Regions from separate parts of the Nesterenkonia sp. AY15 genome, predicted to be linked through region 1. Evidence: riboswitches for the same ligand, from Rfam matches in the RefSeq annotation. Region 1 holds a riboswitch; each other region holds the start of a gene.
The links. Region 1 has a riboswitch for S-adenosylmethionine ahead of LSI54_RS00260 (acyl-CoA dehydrogenase family protein). Riboswitches for the same ligand answer to the same signal wherever they lie in the genome.
Positions count from the first base shown of each region.

Region 2: linked by a shared signal. The riboswitch ahead of LSI54_RS01220 (O-acetylhomoserine aminocarboxypropyltransferase/cysteine synthase family protein) and the one ahead of LSI54_RS00260 (acyl-CoA dehydrogenase family protein) in region 1 are both predicted to bind S-adenosylmethionine.
Region 3: linked by a shared signal. The riboswitch ahead of LSI54_RS12040 (OsmC family protein) and the one ahead of LSI54_RS00260 (acyl-CoA dehydrogenase family protein) in region 1 are both predicted to bind S-adenosylmethionine.

Region 1 covers NZ_JAJOYV010000001.1:51,835-57,732, reverse strand. Annotated here, with positions in the region: gene LSI54_RS00260 (acyl-CoA dehydrogenase family protein) at 40-1,341, opposite strand; SAM riboswitch class I at 1,347-1,433, opposite strand; SAM riboswitch class I at 1,696-1,782, shown strand; gene LSI54_RS00255 (flavin reductase family protein) at 1,791-2,321, shown strand; gene acs (acetate--CoA ligase) at 2,466-4,505, shown strand; gene LSI54_RS00245 (O-acetylhomoserine aminocarboxypropyltransferase/cysteine synthase family protein) at 4,502-5,797, shown strand; gene LSI54_RS00240 (CoA-binding protein) at 5,797-5,898, shown strand, end outside.
Region 2 covers NZ_JAJOYV010000001.1:265,449-271,346, forward strand. Annotated here, with positions in the region: gene LSI54_RS01215 (linear amide C-N hydrolase) at 35-1,018, shown strand; SAM riboswitch class IV at 1,111-1,243, shown strand; gene LSI54_RS01220 (O-acetylhomoserine aminocarboxypropyltransferase/cysteine synthase family protein) at 1,375-2,787, shown strand; gene metX (homoserine O-acetyltransferase MetX) at 2,803-3,933, shown strand; gene LSI54_RS01230 (SGNH/GDSL hydrolase family protein) at 3,963-4,853, opposite strand; gene LSI54_RS01235 (alpha/beta hydrolase) at 4,949-5,608, shown strand; gene LSI54_RS01240 (glycosyltransferase family 2 protein) at 5,595-5,898, opposite strand, start outside.
Region 3 covers NZ_JAJOYV010000010.1:6,437-12,334, forward strand. Annotated here, with positions in the region: gene tgt (tRNA guanosine(34) transglycosylase Tgt) at 1-407, shown strand, start outside; gene LSI54_RS12035 (acyltransferase family protein) at 707-2,731, shown strand; SAM riboswitch class I at 2,871-2,965, shown strand; gene LSI54_RS12040 (OsmC family protein) at 2,978-3,631, shown strand; gene LSI54_RS12045 (sodium:solute symporter family protein) at 3,628-5,277, shown strand; gene LSI54_RS12050 (hypothetical protein) at 5,330-5,875, opposite strand.

The sequences.
Region 1 (5,898 bases):
GGGTGGGGCCGGTTCTCAGGCGTTCTTCGCGGCGTTCTTCTACGCGCCGATCGGGGTCGCTGGCGGGCTGGCCACCGCAGACTGACTCGCGGTGTCCGGTTCGCCGACGCTCCACAGCCGGACCGGCTCGGCGCCGTTGACCCGGTTGTCCCCGGCGATCCGGGCCTTGTAGACCCAGGGGTTGTGGCTGGTGACGGTGCGGGCGTTGCGCCAGTGCCGGTCGAGACTCCGGGACTGGCTCACCCCGGAGGCGCCGAGGACGTCGAAGATCCGGGTGACCGCCTCCAGCACGGGTCGATGCAGCGCCACCTGGGCGCGTCCGGTGGCAAGCTCCACCGCGTTGGCCGCCTCGATCTGGGCTTGTTCCGTGGCGCTTCGCGCGGCGAAGGCGGCATCGAGGCTCGCGGCGGTGGCGAGGACCTGCGCCCGGGCCAGCGCCGCCACGGCATCCACCTCTCCGACGGCCTGGAGCAGCTGCGGATCGGTGCGTGGGGTGCGGGTGTTGGCGTGGGAGAAGGTCCTCGAGCGCTCATGCAGCAGCGTTGCGGCGTCCCGTGCCGCGGCCTCGACGACGCCGGCGAGCACGATCAGCAGGAAGTGCTGGTAGAGCGCAGTCTGGTACGGGAAGCGATCGGTCAGTCCGCGCAGCTCCGACTCCTCCACCACGGCGTCGGTCAGCCGCGCGGTGCCGGAGCCGGTGGTGCGCTGTCCGAAGCCGTCCCAGTCGTCGTCGATCTGCACTCCGGGCTGGTCCCGGCGCACCAGCACGGCGAGCTCATTGCCCGCGGCGTCCCGGGCGGTGACGTCGAGCCAGTCCGCGAAGATCGCACCGGTGGTGTAGTACTTCACCCCGGTGACCCTGGGCCCGTCGTCGGTCTGGCTGACCACGGTGCCGGACTGGTGGAAGCCGCCCTTGCCCGGTTCGGTCCAGGCGTTGCCGACCAGCTCCCCTGCGGCCAACCTGGCGAGCCAGCGCTGCACGACGCGCCGGGCATCGGGCTGGGCATCGGGCCGGGCGTCACGCGCGGAGTCAGGGGCGGAGTCAGGTCGGGCGTCGCAGCGCCACAGCAGATCCTCCTGGACCGCGAAGTGGCCGCGCAGCACCTGCGGGATGTTGCTGTCCTGGGCGGCGAGCTCCAGGAGGACCTCGGTGGTCTGCACCCAGTCCAAGCCGTATCCACCAGCCGGCTCCGGCACGCGAAGCCGTCCGATGCCACCTGCCACGAGGTCCGTGACCTCATCGCGGGCGAGCTCACGGCTGCGCTCTCGGTCGAGCGCGGAGAGGCCGACACGCTCAATGGCGTCGCGCAGATTCTGGGGCACAGGCAGCTGAATGTTCATTCTTTCCTCCATCGATTCTGGCGGTAGCACCCGGCATGCCCGGGTTGCTGCGACGTCTTCGGGCCAGATCCCTCGGTCGCTCTGGATGGTGATGAGGCTCAATATAGAGGATGCAGGGGCTCATCCGTCAAGTTCGGACGACGGCGGAAGCCAGACTCCGACTGACGGACCAGCGCCGAGCCGGGCGAACCATATCCATGAACGTCGTCCACCCTGACCTCCGTTGTGACCAGGTGTGTTCATCCAGCAGATCAAGGACACGTTCGGTGGTGACACCAGCGCCGAATGTCATATGGCGTCTCACAGTGCGAACGATTCTTGCTGGTCGGCGAGACGACGCGTAGCGTTGAGGTGTCACCATCCCGAGCGGCTGAGAGATCTGGCTCAGAGACGCCGCAGCAACCCGGATTCGCCGGGTGCTAACGCCAGGACCGATGGAGTTGATCTGCATGTCTGTTCCTGCTCGCACCCTTGAGAACCCCACCGCCGCGTCCCGTGTGGACTCCTTTGCGCTGCGCCACGCCCTGGCACAGTTTCCGCAGGGCGTCGTCGCCGTCGGCGCGGAGGTCGATGGGACACCTGAGGCGATCATCGCGTCCACCTTCACGGTGGGCGTCTCGCTGGCGCCGCCCCTGGTCACCCTGGCGGTGCAGCACGATTCCTCCACCTGGCCGAAGCTTGAGCGCAGCGGCGGCGAACTGGGCATCTCGGTGCTCGGCCGCGATCAGAACGGGCTGTGCAGGCAGATCGCGTCCAAGGACCGCGCCAACCGATTCACCGGGGTGGACTACCAGCTCCACGGCTCGGCGCTGCTGCTCGATGGGGTCCCGATGTGGCTGCGCACCCGGATCTACGACCGGGTCCGCGCCGGGGACCACGACATCATCGTGCTGGAGATCCTGGACCTGGGCTTCACCGAGGGCGCTCCTGGGCTGGTCTTCCACCAGCACGAGTTCAAGACCCTGACCACCCTGAGCTGACCCGAAGGACCCTTGTTGAGCATCCACCCTCGATCCACCGTGCCCGCAGCCGCGGCCACTCCCGAAGACCCGACGCACCGCGACACCCCCGAAACCGCACCCTCGTTCAAGGCCCAGCGCTCCGCGATCGTGCCCTCGGATCCGTTGAGCGCCGACGTGCACGCCTGGACGGACCCGCAGAACGAGGACCAGCGCATGGCATTCTGGTCCGCGGCCGCCACCCTGTTGGACTGGTCGACCCCGTGGGAGACCACCCACTCCTGGACCCCGCCGAACCCGGTCACCCAGCGCGGCCCGAAGATCGGCTGGTATGAGGGCGGGACGCTCAACGCCGCGGTGAACTGCGTGGACCGCCACGTCGCCGCGGGACGCGGGGAGAAGATCGCGCTGCACTTCGAAGGCGAGCCCGGAGACCGCGAGGACGTCAGCTACGCCGAGCTGGGCCGTCGGGTCAACCAGGCGGCGAACGCGCTGACCAGCATGGGCATCACCCGCGGGGACCGCGTGGTGATCTACCTTCCGGTGCTGGTGGAGACCATCGTGATCACGCTGGCCTGCGCCCGGGTCGGCGCGGTGCACTCGCTGGTCTTCGGCGGATTCTCCGCCGAGGCGCTGAAGTTCCGTGTCGAGGACACCGGGGCGAAGCTGCTGGTCACCACCGATGGTCAGTTCCGCCGCGGCAGGGCCGTGCCGGTGAAGGCCAACGCTGATGCCGCCGTCGCCGAGGCCACCGCCGAGCACGGCGGCAACCTCGAACACGTCCTGGTGATCAACCGCACAGACTCCCCCGTGGAATGGACGCCGGAGCGGGACCTCTGGTGGCACGAGGTGGTCGAGACCGCCTCCCCCGAGCACACCCCGGAGTTCTTCGACGCCGAGACCGAGCTGTTCATCATGTACACCTCCGGGACCACCGGCAAGCCCAAGGGACTCGTCCACACCACCGGCGGCTACCTCACCGGGGCCCTGTACACCTACCTGCGGCTCTTCGCCCACCCTGACCCGGAGCGGCGCACCCAGGACGTCCACTGGTGCACCGCCGACCTGGCCTGGGTCACCGCGCACACCTATGAGATCTACGGCCCGCTGGCCGCCGGCGCCACCCAGGTGATCTTCGAGGGCACGCCGAACACTCCGCATGAGGGCCGCCACTTCGAGATCATCGAACGCCACCAGGTCACCACCTACTACACCGCCCCCACGCTGGTGCGTTCCCTGATGGGCTGGTTCCCCGAAGGTGTTCCGGCGCAGTATGACCTCTCCTCGATCCGGCTCGCCGGGACCGTGGGCGAGGCGGTCAACCCCGAGGCCTGGCACTGGATCCGCCGCGAGATCGGCCGCGACACCACCGACGACGCCGGCCGACCGGCGCTTCCCGTGGTGGACACCTGGTGGCAGTCCGAATCCGGGTCCACGGTGCTCTCCCCGCGGCCCGAGGACGCCCGGTCGACGCACCCAGGGCTCAAGCCCGGGGCCGCGACCCGTGCACTTCCCGGCTGGGGCGCCGCCGTCGTCGATGAGGCCGGCCAGCAGGTGCCCACGGGCACGCAGGGCAACATCGTGCTCACCCACACCGGCCCCTCGATGGCCAGGACCGTCTGGGGCAACCCGGAGCGGTACTTCACCTCCTACTGGGAGAAGTACGCGGAGCAGGGATGGTTCCTCGCCGGGGACGGGGCGCGGAAGGACGAGGACGGGGACATCTGGATCCTGGGCCGGATCGATGACGTCATCAACATCTCCGGACACCGGCTCTCCACGATCGAGATCGAATCGGCGCTGATCTCCCACCCCGACGTGGTCGAGGCCGGGGTCTGCCCGGTCTTCGATGCCATGACCGGTCACGCGGCCGTTGCGTTCACCGTGCTGACCACCGCCGCCCGCGAGCGCCTCGACGCCGCGGGGGGTGCGGGCAGCGCGGCCGAGCGGGAGCTGCTCGGGAAGCTGCGCAGCCATGTGGGCGAGGTGATCGGCCCGGTGGCCAAACCACGCACGGTGATCCCCGTGCCCGAGGTGCCCAAGACCCGCTCCGGGAAGATCATGCGCCGGCTGCTGACCCAGCTGCATGACGGCGAGACCCTGGGAGACACCACAAGCCTGCAGAATGAACCCTGTGTACCGAAGATCGAAGAGATCTGCCAACGGCGCGGAACCGCGCCGAGAAGAGAAGAGGTAGCTACATGAGCGATCGCCAGTTCGGCTTCCGCACCCGCGCCCTGCACGCCGGGGCCGTCCCCGATGCCGTCCACGGATCGCGTGCTGTGCCCATCCACCAGTCCACCTCCTTCGTGTTCAAGGACACCGACGACGCTGCGAACCTCTTCGCGCTGCAGAAGTACGGGAACATCTACTCCCGGATCGGCAACCCCACCGTCTCGGCGCTGGAGGAGCGCGTCGCGTCGCTGGAGGGCGGCATCGGCGCGGTGGCCACCGCCTCCGGGATGAGTGCTGAGTTCCTGGTCTTCGCCGCACTCTGCGGCTCCGGGGACCACATCGTGGCGAGCTCGAAGCTCTACGGCGGCACGATCACCCAGCTCGACGTCACGCTGCGCCGCTTCGGGATCGAGACCACCTTCGTGGACTCCCTGGAACCGGAGGACTACGAGGCGGCGATGCAGGAGAACACCAAGGTTCTCTACACCGAGGTCGTCGCGAACCCCAGCTCTGACATCGCTGACCTGCGCGGACTCTCAGAGGTCGCGCACAAGCACGGAGTCCCGCTGGTGGTGGACTCCACCCTGACCACCCCGTACCTGATCCGCCCGTTCGAACACGGCGCGGACATCGTGATCCACTCGGTCACCAAGTTCATGGGTGGCCACGGCACCACCCTGGGTGGAGTGATCGTGGAATCCGGCGAGTTCCCCTGGGACAACGGGAACTTCCCCGCGATGACCGAGCCGGTGGCCTCCTACGGCGGGCTCTCCTGGTGGGGCAACTTCGGCGAATACGGCTTCCTGACCAAGCTGCGCGCCGAGCAGCTGCGCGACATCGGACCCTCACTGGGCCCGCAGGCCGCGTTCAACCTCATCCAGGGCATCGAGACCCTGCCGCAGCGTATCGACGAGCACGTCGCCAACGCCCAGAAGGTCGCCGAATGGCTCGAAGCCGATGACCGGGTGGTCTACGTCAACTACGCCGGTCTGCCCTCCCACGCCGATCATGACCGGGCCAAGGAGATGCTGCCCAAGGGTGTGGGCTCGGTGTTCAGCTTCGGCATCCGCGGAGGCCGGGCGACCGGCGCCCGCTTCATCGAGTCCCTGCAGCTGGCCAGCCACCTGGCTAATGTGGGGGATGTGCGCACCTTGATCCTGCACCCAGGATCAACCACCCACCAGCAGCTTTCCCCGGAGCAGATGGCCGCAGCCGGGATCCCGGAGGACCTGATCCGCATCTCGGTCGGCATCGAAGACGTCGATGACATCATCTGGGATCTGGACCAGGCGCTGAGCACCGCAGTCGAAGGAGACAAGTGATGAGCGAGCAGACCCTGCAGCACCACGACGAGGCCACGGCCGAACATCCCCACGGCCGCTGGGAAGCGCCGTCGCCCTCCCGCCGGCTGCAGCTGCTGCGC
Region 2 (5,898 bases), 210 kb from region 1:
AGTTGGAGCCCAGGTTCGGTGAGAGGCCAGTCTGATGTGCACACGTGTGGTCTACCTGGGCGAGCAGGATCGTGTGCTGACGGCCCGTTCCATGGACTGGAACGCCGACCTGGGGACGAATCTGTGGGTCTTCCCCCGGGGGCTGCCGCGCGAGGGAGGAGCCGGGTCGGAGTCGCTGGCCTGGACGTCCCGCTATGGCAGCGTGATCGCCTCCGGCTATGACATCTCGACCACCGATGGGATGAACGAGCGGGGGCTGGTCGCCAATGCCCTGTGGCTGGTCGAGTCGCGCTACCCGGGGCTCGACGATGCCCGGCCGAAGCTCTCCCTCGGCGCCTGGGCCCAGTACGTGCTGGACAGCTTCGCGACCGTGACGGAGGCGGTCGAATCACTCGCCCGTGAAGACTTCGCCGTGGTCACCGCCGGCGTGCCAGGGCAGCCGCGCCAGGCGACCATGCACCTGTCGATCTCGGATGCCTCCGGGGACAGCGCCATCTGTGAGTACCTGGACGGGACGCTGCAGATACACCACGACCGCGCCCACCAGGTCATGACCAATTCACCGCCCTTCGCTCAACAGCTGGCGATCGACACCTACTGGCGCGGCATCGGCGGTACCGTCATGCTCCCGGGCACCAATCGCGCCGCCGACCGCTATGTCCGGGCAAGCTTCTACATCAACGCGGTGCCGCAGGTGGAAGACCGCACCATCGCGACCGCGGCGGTGTTCGGGGTGATCCGCAACGCGTCGGTCCCCTATGGGATCAGCACTCCGGGGCAGCCGAACATCTCCTCGACCCAGTGGCGCACCGTGGCGGACCACAAGGACCGTCGCTACTTCTTCGACTCCGCGCTGCGGCCCAGCGTCATCTGGGTGTCCCTGGACCGACTCGACCTGCGAGAAGGCTCAGGTGTCCGCCGCATGGATCTTGCTGATGGCCCGCCCGACGGCCACGCCGGCGACGTCAGTGATCTCTTCGAGTCCGCGGAGCCGTTCGCGTTCCTCGGGCCGGAGTGACTCGCGGCAGGGTGGCCGAACATGACGAACTGCGAACCCGACCCCTGGCCCGCACTTGCAAGGAAGCATTCCGCGATGCAGACTTGGTCCTAGGTCAAGAGTGCCAGCGCAAAACCCCGGTTTGCTGGCCGGCAACCCTCCAGTTCGCGGTGGGGTGCCCCGGGTGACGACCTGGCTGAAACAGTCAGTGAAGCAATTCACCGACTCACTCAGCAAGCGCGGGCCACACACCAGTGCGGGCCCAACACCCCAGTCCTCAGGACAGGGCCGTACAGGATTCAGCGCCGGAAGCTCGACCACCGGCAGCGACGTTCACATCCGGCCCAGTTCCTGGGCCGCATTGAACGGAGAATCCTTTGAGCAACGAGAACACCTGGCAGTTCGAGACCCAGCAGATCCATGCCGGAGTCGCCCCCGACCCGGTCACCGGAGCACGGGCGCTGCCGATCCAGCAGACCACCTCCTTCGTCTTCCCGGACACCGCCGCCGCCGCGCGCCGCTTCGGACTCGAGGAGATCGCCCCGATCTACTCGCGCATCGGCAACCCCACCGTCCAGGCGGTGGAGGATAAGATCGCCGCCCTCGAAGGCGGAGTCGGGGCGCTCGCCGTCGGCTCCGGACAGGCTGCCACCACGCTGGCGCTGCTGAACATCGCTTCGGCCGGCAGCCACATCGTCGCCTCACCCACCCTCTACGGCGGCACACAGAACCTCTTCAAGCACACCCTGCCGAAGTTCGGCATCGAGGTCTCCTTCGTGGAGGACCCCGATGACCTGGAATCCTGGCGCGCCGCCACCCGGGAGAACACGGTCGCCTTCTTCGGCGAATCCGTGGCGAACCCGCGCGGGGACGTGCTGGACATCGAAGGCGTCGCCTCGGTGGCGCATGAGTTCGGGGCACCGCTGATCATCGACTCCACGCTGACCACCCCATACCTGATCAAGCCGATCGACTTCGGCGCCGACGTCGTCGTGCACTCAGCCACCAAATTCCTCGGCGGCCACGGCACGGCCATCGCCGGGGTGATCGTGGACTCCGGGCGCTTCGACTACTTCGCCCACCCGGAGCGCTTCCCCGGCTTCTCCACCCCGGACGAGAGCTACCACGGGCTGGTCTTCGGCCGGGATCTCGGCGCCGACGGGATCTTCGGGGTCAACCTCTCCTTCATCCTCAAGGCCCGGGTCCAGCTGCTGCGCGACCTCGGTCCGGCACTGTCCCCGCACAACGCCTTCGAGATCAACCTGGGGCTGGAGACCCTCTCGCTGCGGATCGAACGCCATGTCGAGAACGCGCAGAAGGTCGCCGAGTACCTGGAGGCCCATGACGCCGTGCGACGGGTCTACTACTCCGGTCTGCCCTCGAGCCCCTGCTTCGAGCGCGCTCAGAAGTACCTGCCCCGCGGATCCGGGGCGGTGCTGTCCTTCGAGCTCGCCGGAGGAGCAGCCCACGACGCTTCAGGTCAGGCCCGGGCGGGCCAGGCCTTCGTGGACGCGCTGGAGCTGCACTCGCTGGTGGCCAATGTCGGCGACGTCCGCTCCCTGGTGATCCACCCCGCCTCGACCACGCACAGCCAGCTCAGCGACGCCGAGCAGCGCGCCGCCGGAGTCAAGCCCGGACTGGTCCGGCTCTCGGTGGGCCTGGAGCATATCGACGACATCATCGCCGATCTGGACCAGGGCTTCGAGAAGGCCGCCCAGGGCGCTGTGAACGCGGCAGCGGAGGCCGGCGCGGACAATGTGACGAAGCAAGAAACCGCAGCGGCGGTCTGAGGTTAGGGTGATCAGGTGCTGAATGACTTTGGGAACAGGCCCGCCGGTGCGTTGAAGACCGCTGAGGTCGGCGCGTACACCTTCGAGGCCGGCGGGCGGCTGCCCGAAGTCACCCTCGCCTACGAGACCTGGGGCACGCTGAACGAGGACGGCAGCAACGCCGTCCTGGTCGCCCACGCCCTCACCGGTGACTCCCACGTCGCCGCCACCGCGGCGGATGCCTCCGTCGGATGGTGGGAAGGGCTGCTCGGACCGGGCCGCCCGATCGACACCGAGCGCTGGTTCGTGATCGCCCCGGCCATGGTGGGTGGCTGCTACGGCTCCACCGGACCCGCCTCCCTGGATCCCGAGGGGAAGCCCTACGGCTCCCGATTCCCCTTCGTGACCATTCGCGACTCCGTGCATCTCGAAGCCCGGCTGGCTCATGCCCTGGGCATTCGGAAGTTCCACACGGTGATCGGCGGCTCCATGGGAGGCGCCCGGGCGCTGGAATGGGCCGTGACCTACCCGGAGATGGTCGAAGGCGTGGCCGTCTTCGCCTGCGGAGCGGCCTCCACCGCGGAGCAGATCGCCTTCGGCCAGGCCCAGGTGCTGGCTGTGGAGAACGATCCCCATTTCGCCGGCGGCGACTATTACGGCGGCCCGGCGCCGCAGGCCGGGCTGGGACTGGCGCGCCGGATCGCGCACATCACCTACCGCGCGGAGTACGAGCTGGCGGTGCGCTTCGGCCGCTCCGCCCAGGGCATGGAAGACCCCGTCGGCTGGTCCCAGCGCAGGCGCGGGCGCTACCAGGTGGAGTCCTACCTGGACCACCAGGCCGAGAAGCTGCTCCAGCGCTTCGACCCCAACGCCTACATCGTCCTCGCCGAGGCCTTGATGAGCCACGACGTCGGCCGCGGACGCGGGGGAGTGGACCAGGCGCTCGCCGGGGTCACCGCGGCGCCATTCTTGGCGGCCGTGACCACGGACCGGCTGTACTTCCCGAAACAGTCCCAGGAGATCGCCGACGCGATCCCCGGGGACCATCAGGTGCACATGATCGACTCTCCGATCGGCCACGACGGATTCCTCACCAGCGCGGAGCAGCTCGGCGACGCCATGCGGGAGACTCTCCAGCTGGGGAGCCGCGCGCCCCTGCGCCTCTGAACCTCCGGCGGCTCTGAACCTCCGGCGGCTCAGGCGTCGTCGACGCCGCCACCCGGGGGCATGGACCCGCCGAAGAGCGGCTCGAAGGTCGGTCGCTTCGCGTAGATCCCATCCCCGGAGGACCTCCCGCGGAGCCGCCGGACCACCCAGGGGAAGAGGTGGTGGCGCGCCCAGACGGCGTCATCCACCCGGGCCGCACGCCAGCTCCGCACCGGAACCGGGCGCGGCTCCGAGGGCTTGAGATCGTGCTCGACGTTCATCGTCTCCAACACCATGCGGGCGATCGTGTGGTGGCCCAGCGCGGAGAAGTGCAGCCGGTCGTCGTCCCACATCTCCGGGCGGGTCAGCTCGCGCAGGGACCACATATCGGCGACCACGGCGTCATGCCGGGCCGCGATGGTGCGCACGTTCTCGTTGAAGATCGCCACCTTCCCGCGGATCGAGCCGACCACCGGGGTCTCGCGCACATCGGGGCCGTTGAACAGCACGATGGTGGCCCCAGTGGTGGTCAGGATCTGCACCAGGGTGTCCAGGATCCGGGCGGTCTCATCGGGGTCCCCGCCGGGCCGGATCACGTCATTGCCGCCGGCGCACAGGGTGATCAGGTCCGGGCGCAGCTCCAGGGCCGGGGCGAGCTGTTCGTCTCGGATCTGACCGATGAGCTTTCCGCGCACCGCCAGGTTGGCGTAGGAGAACTTGGGAGAACCTTCCACGGCGGCGGCACCGAGGGCCAGCTCCTCAGCCACTCGGTCCGCCCAGCCGCGGTGGTAGCCCGGTCGGGTCTGATCGGGATCCCCGATGCCTTCGGTGAAGGAGTCCCCCAGGGCCACGTAGCGGGTCCAGGGGTGCCGCGGAGTCTCAGCGATCTCGGCGTCGGCGGGCAGGTCTGGTGTTTCGAGGGTCTCATCAGTTTCGTTCACCCGGACATTGTCGCTGACCACCCCCTCTTCATGCATCCACCCATGGGCTGATTAGAGTGGGTCAGTCACCCTTCCCGTCACGCAAAGGTCATTTCATGTCTGCCTCACCGCACGTCGCCTGGTCCCGCGAACCCGAGGACCGCGCCGGCACCCCGCTGGTGGTGCTGCTCCACGGCTACGGCTCCCACGAGCAGGACCTGATGGGACTGGTCCCCGGGCTGCCCGCCGGCTTCACCTATGCCTCCGTGCGCGCGCCGGTGAAGATGGAGGTCGGCGGCTACACCTGGTTCGACCTGGATGTCGAGCGGCTGGCCTATTCGTCATCGGCCGCACGCGAGGCGGTGGAGGATCTCTGGGAGTGGATCGCCGCGGTCAAGGACCAGCACAGCTCGGTGAGCCTGCTCGGATTCTCCATGGGGATGGCGGTCGCCACCTCGCTGCTGCGCAGCCGGCCTGAGGAGTTCGCCACCGTCGTCGGGCTCTCCGGCTTCGCCGTGGACCCCACCCGAGGAGAGGGGATCGAGGACTACTTCGACGACGAGGCGCTGGCCTCCGCGAAGGTGCCGTTCTTCTGGGGCCGCGACCAGGAGGATCCGATCATTCCGGCGGAGCATGTGGAGTACACCCACGGCTGGGCGACCAAGTCGGTGAAGCTGACCAAGGTGCTCTACGCCGGGGCCGGGCACGGCGTCGTGCCGCAGGAGATCAGTCACGTGGGGGAGTTCCTGACCCACACGGTGCTCAACTCTCGCTGAGCACCCAGTCCTCACCGTCGCGCCGTACCAGCCCCAGCCGTTCGAACTCCTGCAGCCAGCCCTCCATCGGCCAGTGTCCCCACCGGTCCGCGAAGATGGCACCGTTGCGCAGGATGTCGGTGAGATGCTCCACCGGCGGCCGGGAGACCGGATGGTGCTGGTGGTAGGCGCAGGCCCCTCCCACCCAGGTCAGCTCGACTCCGCGAGCTCTGGCCCGCCAGGAGAAGTCGGTGTCCTCGGCGCCGTAGCCGGTATAGGCCTCGTCGAATCCGCCGATCCGTTCCCAGACG
Region 3 (5,898 bases), on a different contig from region 1:
GGATCTCCGAGCCCGAAGACTTCTTCACCGCTATCGAGAACGGGGCAGACACCTTCGACTGCGTCTCCCCCTCTCGGGTGGCGCGGACCGGACGGGTCTATCACCCCGATGGTCGCTACAACATCCCGCAGGCCCGCTTCAAGCGCGACTTCTCCCCCATCGATGAGGAGTGCACCTGCTACACCTGTCAGAACTACACCCGGGCCTACCTGCATCACCTCTTCAAGGCCAAGGAGATGCTCTACAACACGCTGTGCACCATCCATAACGAGCACTACACGATCAAGATGGTCGATGACATCCGGGCCAGCATCGAACAGGGCCGGTTCTACGAGTTCCGCGACGCCACCCTGGGCCGCTATCAGGCTGGGTCCACGAGTCGCTACCAGGCTGGGGTCACCCCGTAGCCGAGGGGTCCTGGGGCAGGACCTAGAGGGTCCGATCCGCTGCTGAGCTGGTAGCTCCCAAGCCCCCTCCCGAAACCTCTGATTGATCGAATAAATCCTGGTCAGAGAGCATTAGCGACTGTTGCCTCGAGTTGCCAAATCGGCGCGACTGGGGTGCACTGAGTCACGACGTGCCGACTGGAAGAACATTGCGTTCCGCGAGTCGGCATCCTAAGACCCGGACCTACGGCAGGACCATTTTGCGCCAACCCTCTCCGGCCAGCAATCACGCTCCGACTCTTGACCATCGCTCCTCACGGGTGGCCCCCGAGCGACGGTACCGACCGGAGATCCACGGTCTGCGTGGTCTAGCGATTCTCGGGGTGGTGCTCTTCCACCTCTTCGGCGCGGGCCGAGTCTCCGGCGGCATCGACATCTTCCTCGCCATCTCCGGATTCCTGTTCACCGCGATGCTTCTGCGCGAGGCGGTGGAGAGCGGCGGTACGATCCGGGTCGGGCGGTATCTGGCCAGGCTTGCCAGAAGGCTGCTTCCCCCTGCTGCCCTGGTCATCCTGGTCACGACCCTGGCCGGGCTGCTCGTCTTCCCGGAGACCCGACATTCTCAGCTGCTCGCCGAGGCCCGCGCGTCACTGCTCTACTTCGAGAACCTCGAACTGATCACCTCCCAGCTGACCTACGGGGCGGCCGGCCCGGAGACCAGTCCGTTCCAGCACTTCTGGTCCCTCTCCGTGCAGGGCCAGTTCTACCTCCTCTGGCCGCTGGTTGCGCTGACTGCGGTGCTGGTGGCCAAGCGGACCCGACGCAGTCCGATCCTGGTGATGGGGGTGATGACCGGGCTGATCGTGGCGGCGTCGTTCGGCTACGCCGTCTACATGGGCGGGGTGAACCAGGACGAGGCGTACCTGATGACTCGCACCCGCTTCTGGGAGCTCGGCTTCGGCGGGCTGCTGGCCCTGCTGGGCTCCGCGCTGACGCTGCCGCGCCGTTGGCGGCTCGCGGCGGGCTGGGCCGGCGTCGTCCTGATCATCGCCACAGGCTTCGTCTTCGACGGCGCGGCTCTGTTCCCCGGCCCCTGGGCGCTGTGGCCGCTGATGGGCCTGGCGCTCGTGCTCGCGGCCGCTGGACCCGGCGGAGGCACACAGGACCCCGCCGCGACGGCGACCCGGATCCTCTCCACGCACCCCTTCACCTGGATCGGCGATCATGCATATGCCCTCTACCTCTGGCACTGGCCGCTGCTGATCTTCTACCTCGAGATCAGGGAATACTCCACGCTCGGTGCGCGTGGCGCGCTGATCATCCTGGCCGCCGCACTGGTGCTGGCCATTCTGACCAACCGATGGGTGGAGCTGCCGGTGAACCGTGCCTCAGCACGCATCGCTCCCCGAGTGCCCTTGGCCATCGCGGCGACGGTGCTGCTGATCGGTGGCTCCGTGAGCAGCTACGGGATCCACCAGATCCAGACCCAGCGCAGTGAAGCCCCATCCCTGGCCGAGGTCGACCGTAGTGACTATCCAGGGGCGCTGGCCACGCTGGAGGGCACCGAAGTCCCCGACGGTGTGGATTTCATCCCAGACCCGCAGACGCTGGCGCAGAGCCGGCCGGATTACTACGACTGGGGATGCCGACAGGAGAGCGGCGACGGTGAGAACCGCGGTGAGGTACTGGTGTGTGAAGACCCTGAAGAGCCCGCCCAACCGGATCTGAGGGTGATGATCACCGGAGGCTCACACGCCGGGCAGTGGCACCATGCTTGGAGGATCCTGGCCGCCGAGAACAACTGGGAGCTGCTGATCGCGGACAAGTCCGCGTGCGTGCTCACCGCGGGCTCCGACCCTGAGGAGAATCAGTGCCATGAATGGAACCTCAACCTGCTCGACGTGATCACTGAACGGAAGCCTGACCTGGTGTTCACGGCGGGCACCCGGGTGCCCGCCGACGGCACCCCGGAGAACATCTACTGGGGGGCCCCGGAGAAGTGGCAGCAGATCATGGACCGCGGCCCCGAGGTGCTGCTCATGCGCGGAACGCCACGGCGCGAAGACTCGGTGGCCGACTGCCTCGCCGCGGGCGGGGACGCCGAGACCTGCGCAATGGACCCCATCAGCTACCAGGACACGAACCCGCTCACCGAGCCGGACCTGCCGGATGGTCTCTACACCCTGGACATGACCGAACACCTCTGCTCCGAGGAGATCTGTCCGGCGGTGATCGGCAACATCGCGGTCTACTACGACCAGAGCCACCTCTCCAACCACTACATCGAATCGATGGCGCCGCTGCTGGATGCCAAGCTTCGCGACGAGATGCCGCACCTGTTCTGAGCCTCTAGGGACCAATCGGACCTCCGGCGTGACCTGGGGAGGACCGTCTGGAGCGACGAATGAACCGGCGGGCGCCCACGTAACAATTGTTCACTGGTTTGCATCTTTTGTCGGACAGCTCTAGGTTTCAGCAGACAACGAATCATCCAGAGCGACTGAGAGACCTAGCTCAACGACGTCGCAGCAACCCCACCCTTCAGGGTGAGCAGGTGCTACCGCTGGGAACGATGAAAGGTGAAATCTTCCATGCCTGAAGCGTGTTCTCGCCAACCAGAGATCAAGTTGAACCCGAGGTACACCGAGGCGCCCCTGCGCACCTCTTCGAAGACTCTGCGGGTCGCTGGCACGTGGTCGGGCCCAGTACGGACCGAACTCACCGTCCGGGACTTCAGCTTCGTCTCTGACCAGCCTGTGGTGCGCGGCGGCAGCGATCAGGGCCCCGCACCGATGGAGTACCTGATCGGCGGTGTCAGCAGCTGCATCGCCGTCGCGGTCGAACAGCTGGCCCATCGGCGGGCCCTGCCCCTCACCGACATCTCCACATACACCCTGGCACGTCAGGACACTCGCGGGTTGGCTGGGCAAGCAGATGTGCAACCCTATTTCTACGTGTACCGGTTGCAGCTGGTCGTAGAGACCAGCGAACAGGACTCCTCTGTCCTGACAGACTTCGCCCAGTGGGCCGAACACATCTGCCCCGCGATCAATCTCTTGCGCGACGCGCACATCGACCTGGAAGTCGCGTGGGCATTCGTGCACAAGAACTCCCCTGGCCTCGCCGAAGCTCTGGCGAATCATGCCTGGGGCTACGAGGTGGACGGGGACCCCAACGTCGGGAGTCTGATCTTCGAGATCATCAATGCTGATGCCACGTCAGATGTGACCGGGGTGAACGCATGACAACGGTCGGACTCTGGACGATCGGCCTGGCACTCGCATACACCGCCTGGCTCATACTCGGAAGCCGCATCGCTGTGGGCCGCTCGGGACACGGAGGATTCTTCGTCAGCGGTCGCAGTTTCAGCCCTTGGACCGTCGCGTTCTGCATCACGGGACTGTTCTCGGGATCCTCCTACATCGCGATCGTCGAGCTGAGCTACCGAACAGGTGTGTCGGCCGTCTGGTACGGCGTGGCCGAAACGGTGCAGATCTTGCTGATCGCGCTCCTGCTGGTCAAGCCCCTGCGAGAGAAGCTCGTGGTGACGGTCACCGGCATCATCGGGGACCGATTCGGCCGCGGAGCCCAGGCCATCAGTTCTGTGATCACCGGTCTGACGTTTCCGATGTATTCAGTGGCCACCAGCATCGCCTTCGCGTCCGCCCTCTTCGCGGTCACGGAGATCCCACTGTGGCAGTGCATCGCTCTGACAGCGATCATCCTGCTCGCCTTCCTGACCTTCGGCGGCATGCGCTCCGTCGCATTCTCCCAGACCATGAATGTCCTGATGATCTTCGTGATGTTCATCGTGGGCATCTGGGCGTTCCTGGTCTCACCCGGGCCCAGCGGTCTCGAGACCTTGGCTGAGGAGCAGCCACAGATGTTCGATGTCTCGAACGCCGGCATATCGCTGATCGTTGCCTGGTTCGGCACCTTCATCGTCAATGTTCCCCTGGCTCAGGCCGCCTTTCAGATGTCGATGTCGGCGCGGAGCCCGGAAGACGGCCAGAAGGGACTCTTCCTCGCGGCGATCATCGGCATGCCCCTGATCCTTCTCGGAATCGTCGTCGGCGTCGCCGCCTCGATTGTGGTCCCGGATGCATCGCTGCCCCTGGTGGGCATCGCCGAGTACATCGCCGGCTCCCTTCCTGCTTGGGCTGCGGCCGTATTCTTCGTGGGACTCTGGGCTTGCGCCCTGGGCTGGGCGGGACCCTGCCAGTTCTCTGGAGCTACCTCGCTGGGCCGGGACCTCGGGAGCGCGCTTCGTCCCCGAGCGACCCAGGTGGAGCTGGTGCGCTACACGCGGATCGCGCTGGTGGGGCTCACTGTCCTGATGGTGATCTTCAGTCTCCTGCGCGCCGAGGAGTCAGCCTGGTGGAATGTGATGGCATGGACTCTGCGCAACGGCGCTACCTTCGCTCCGGTTCTCGCGGCGTTCTTCTGGCCGCTCGCCACCCGCTCCGCGGCGCTGACCGCACTACTCGCTGGATTCAGCGCGGGACTCGGCTGGTACGCGCTCTCGGGGTTCAGTGCCACGGACTTCTTCCTCGGAACCCATCCGGTCTGGGTCGCCATGATCGCCAATCTCGCAGGCATCGTTCTAGTCACGCTGATCCAGGGCAGTTGGCGACTGACCCTTCATGGGGCGCGGCGCAGAAACGGCGGACTCGTTCTTCTGGTCACCGGTCTCGCCGCGGTCCTGAGCATGAACATCTCAGCATGGCTCAACATCTACGGTTTGATGGGACTGGCACTCTTCCTCATCACTCTTGGTGTCTTCGCCGCTGCGGTCCTCCTCGCCGAGTCTCCGACGGCGACCCACACGAAGACCCAGCTGTGGGGCTCCCGGACCGAACCAGTGACCGCGCAGAACACCTCGCCACTGTAGGTCTCGCGACACCAATGCCTGCTGCCGTTCGACCCGTCAGGGGAAGTCACACCTAGAGCTGGCCCAGCAGCTCCCGCCAGATCACCTTCCAGTGTTGGACCTCCTCGGGCGAGCGCAGCTTGGTGTGTCCGACGCCGAGCGAGGACTTCCCTGCGGACTTCCCCGAGATGGTCACCGCGACCCGGGAGCCGTCGACCAGCCCGGCGCGCCAGTAGCGCCAGCGGTCGGTGGAGGAGGTGCCGGGCTCTCCCTGGAGCGCGACACCGCCGAAAGAGTCACGCCCGCCGACGAGAGCGACCCATGCCCCCAGCGCGGCGTCCATGTCACCCGGATAGGTCTTGGAGACCGAGGCCTGAAACTCACCGGTACGAGACTCCCCCGGGCGGCGCAGGTCACGGTGTTGTTCGTAGGCGACCGCCACGCTCTGGGCCCACCAGCCACGGTTCTCCACGTCCATCGGCATATGGTCATAGACGATTCCGACGATCTCGCGGTGCGGGAGGGCAGCAGCTCCGGCGTCGTCGAGGGCGGTGACCCACTGCGCCCAGGCCCGTCGGGTGGTCCGTTCGATCGCTGCGGTGCTGTGACTCCTGACCATGGGCTCGAGCCTACGCCGCTGGT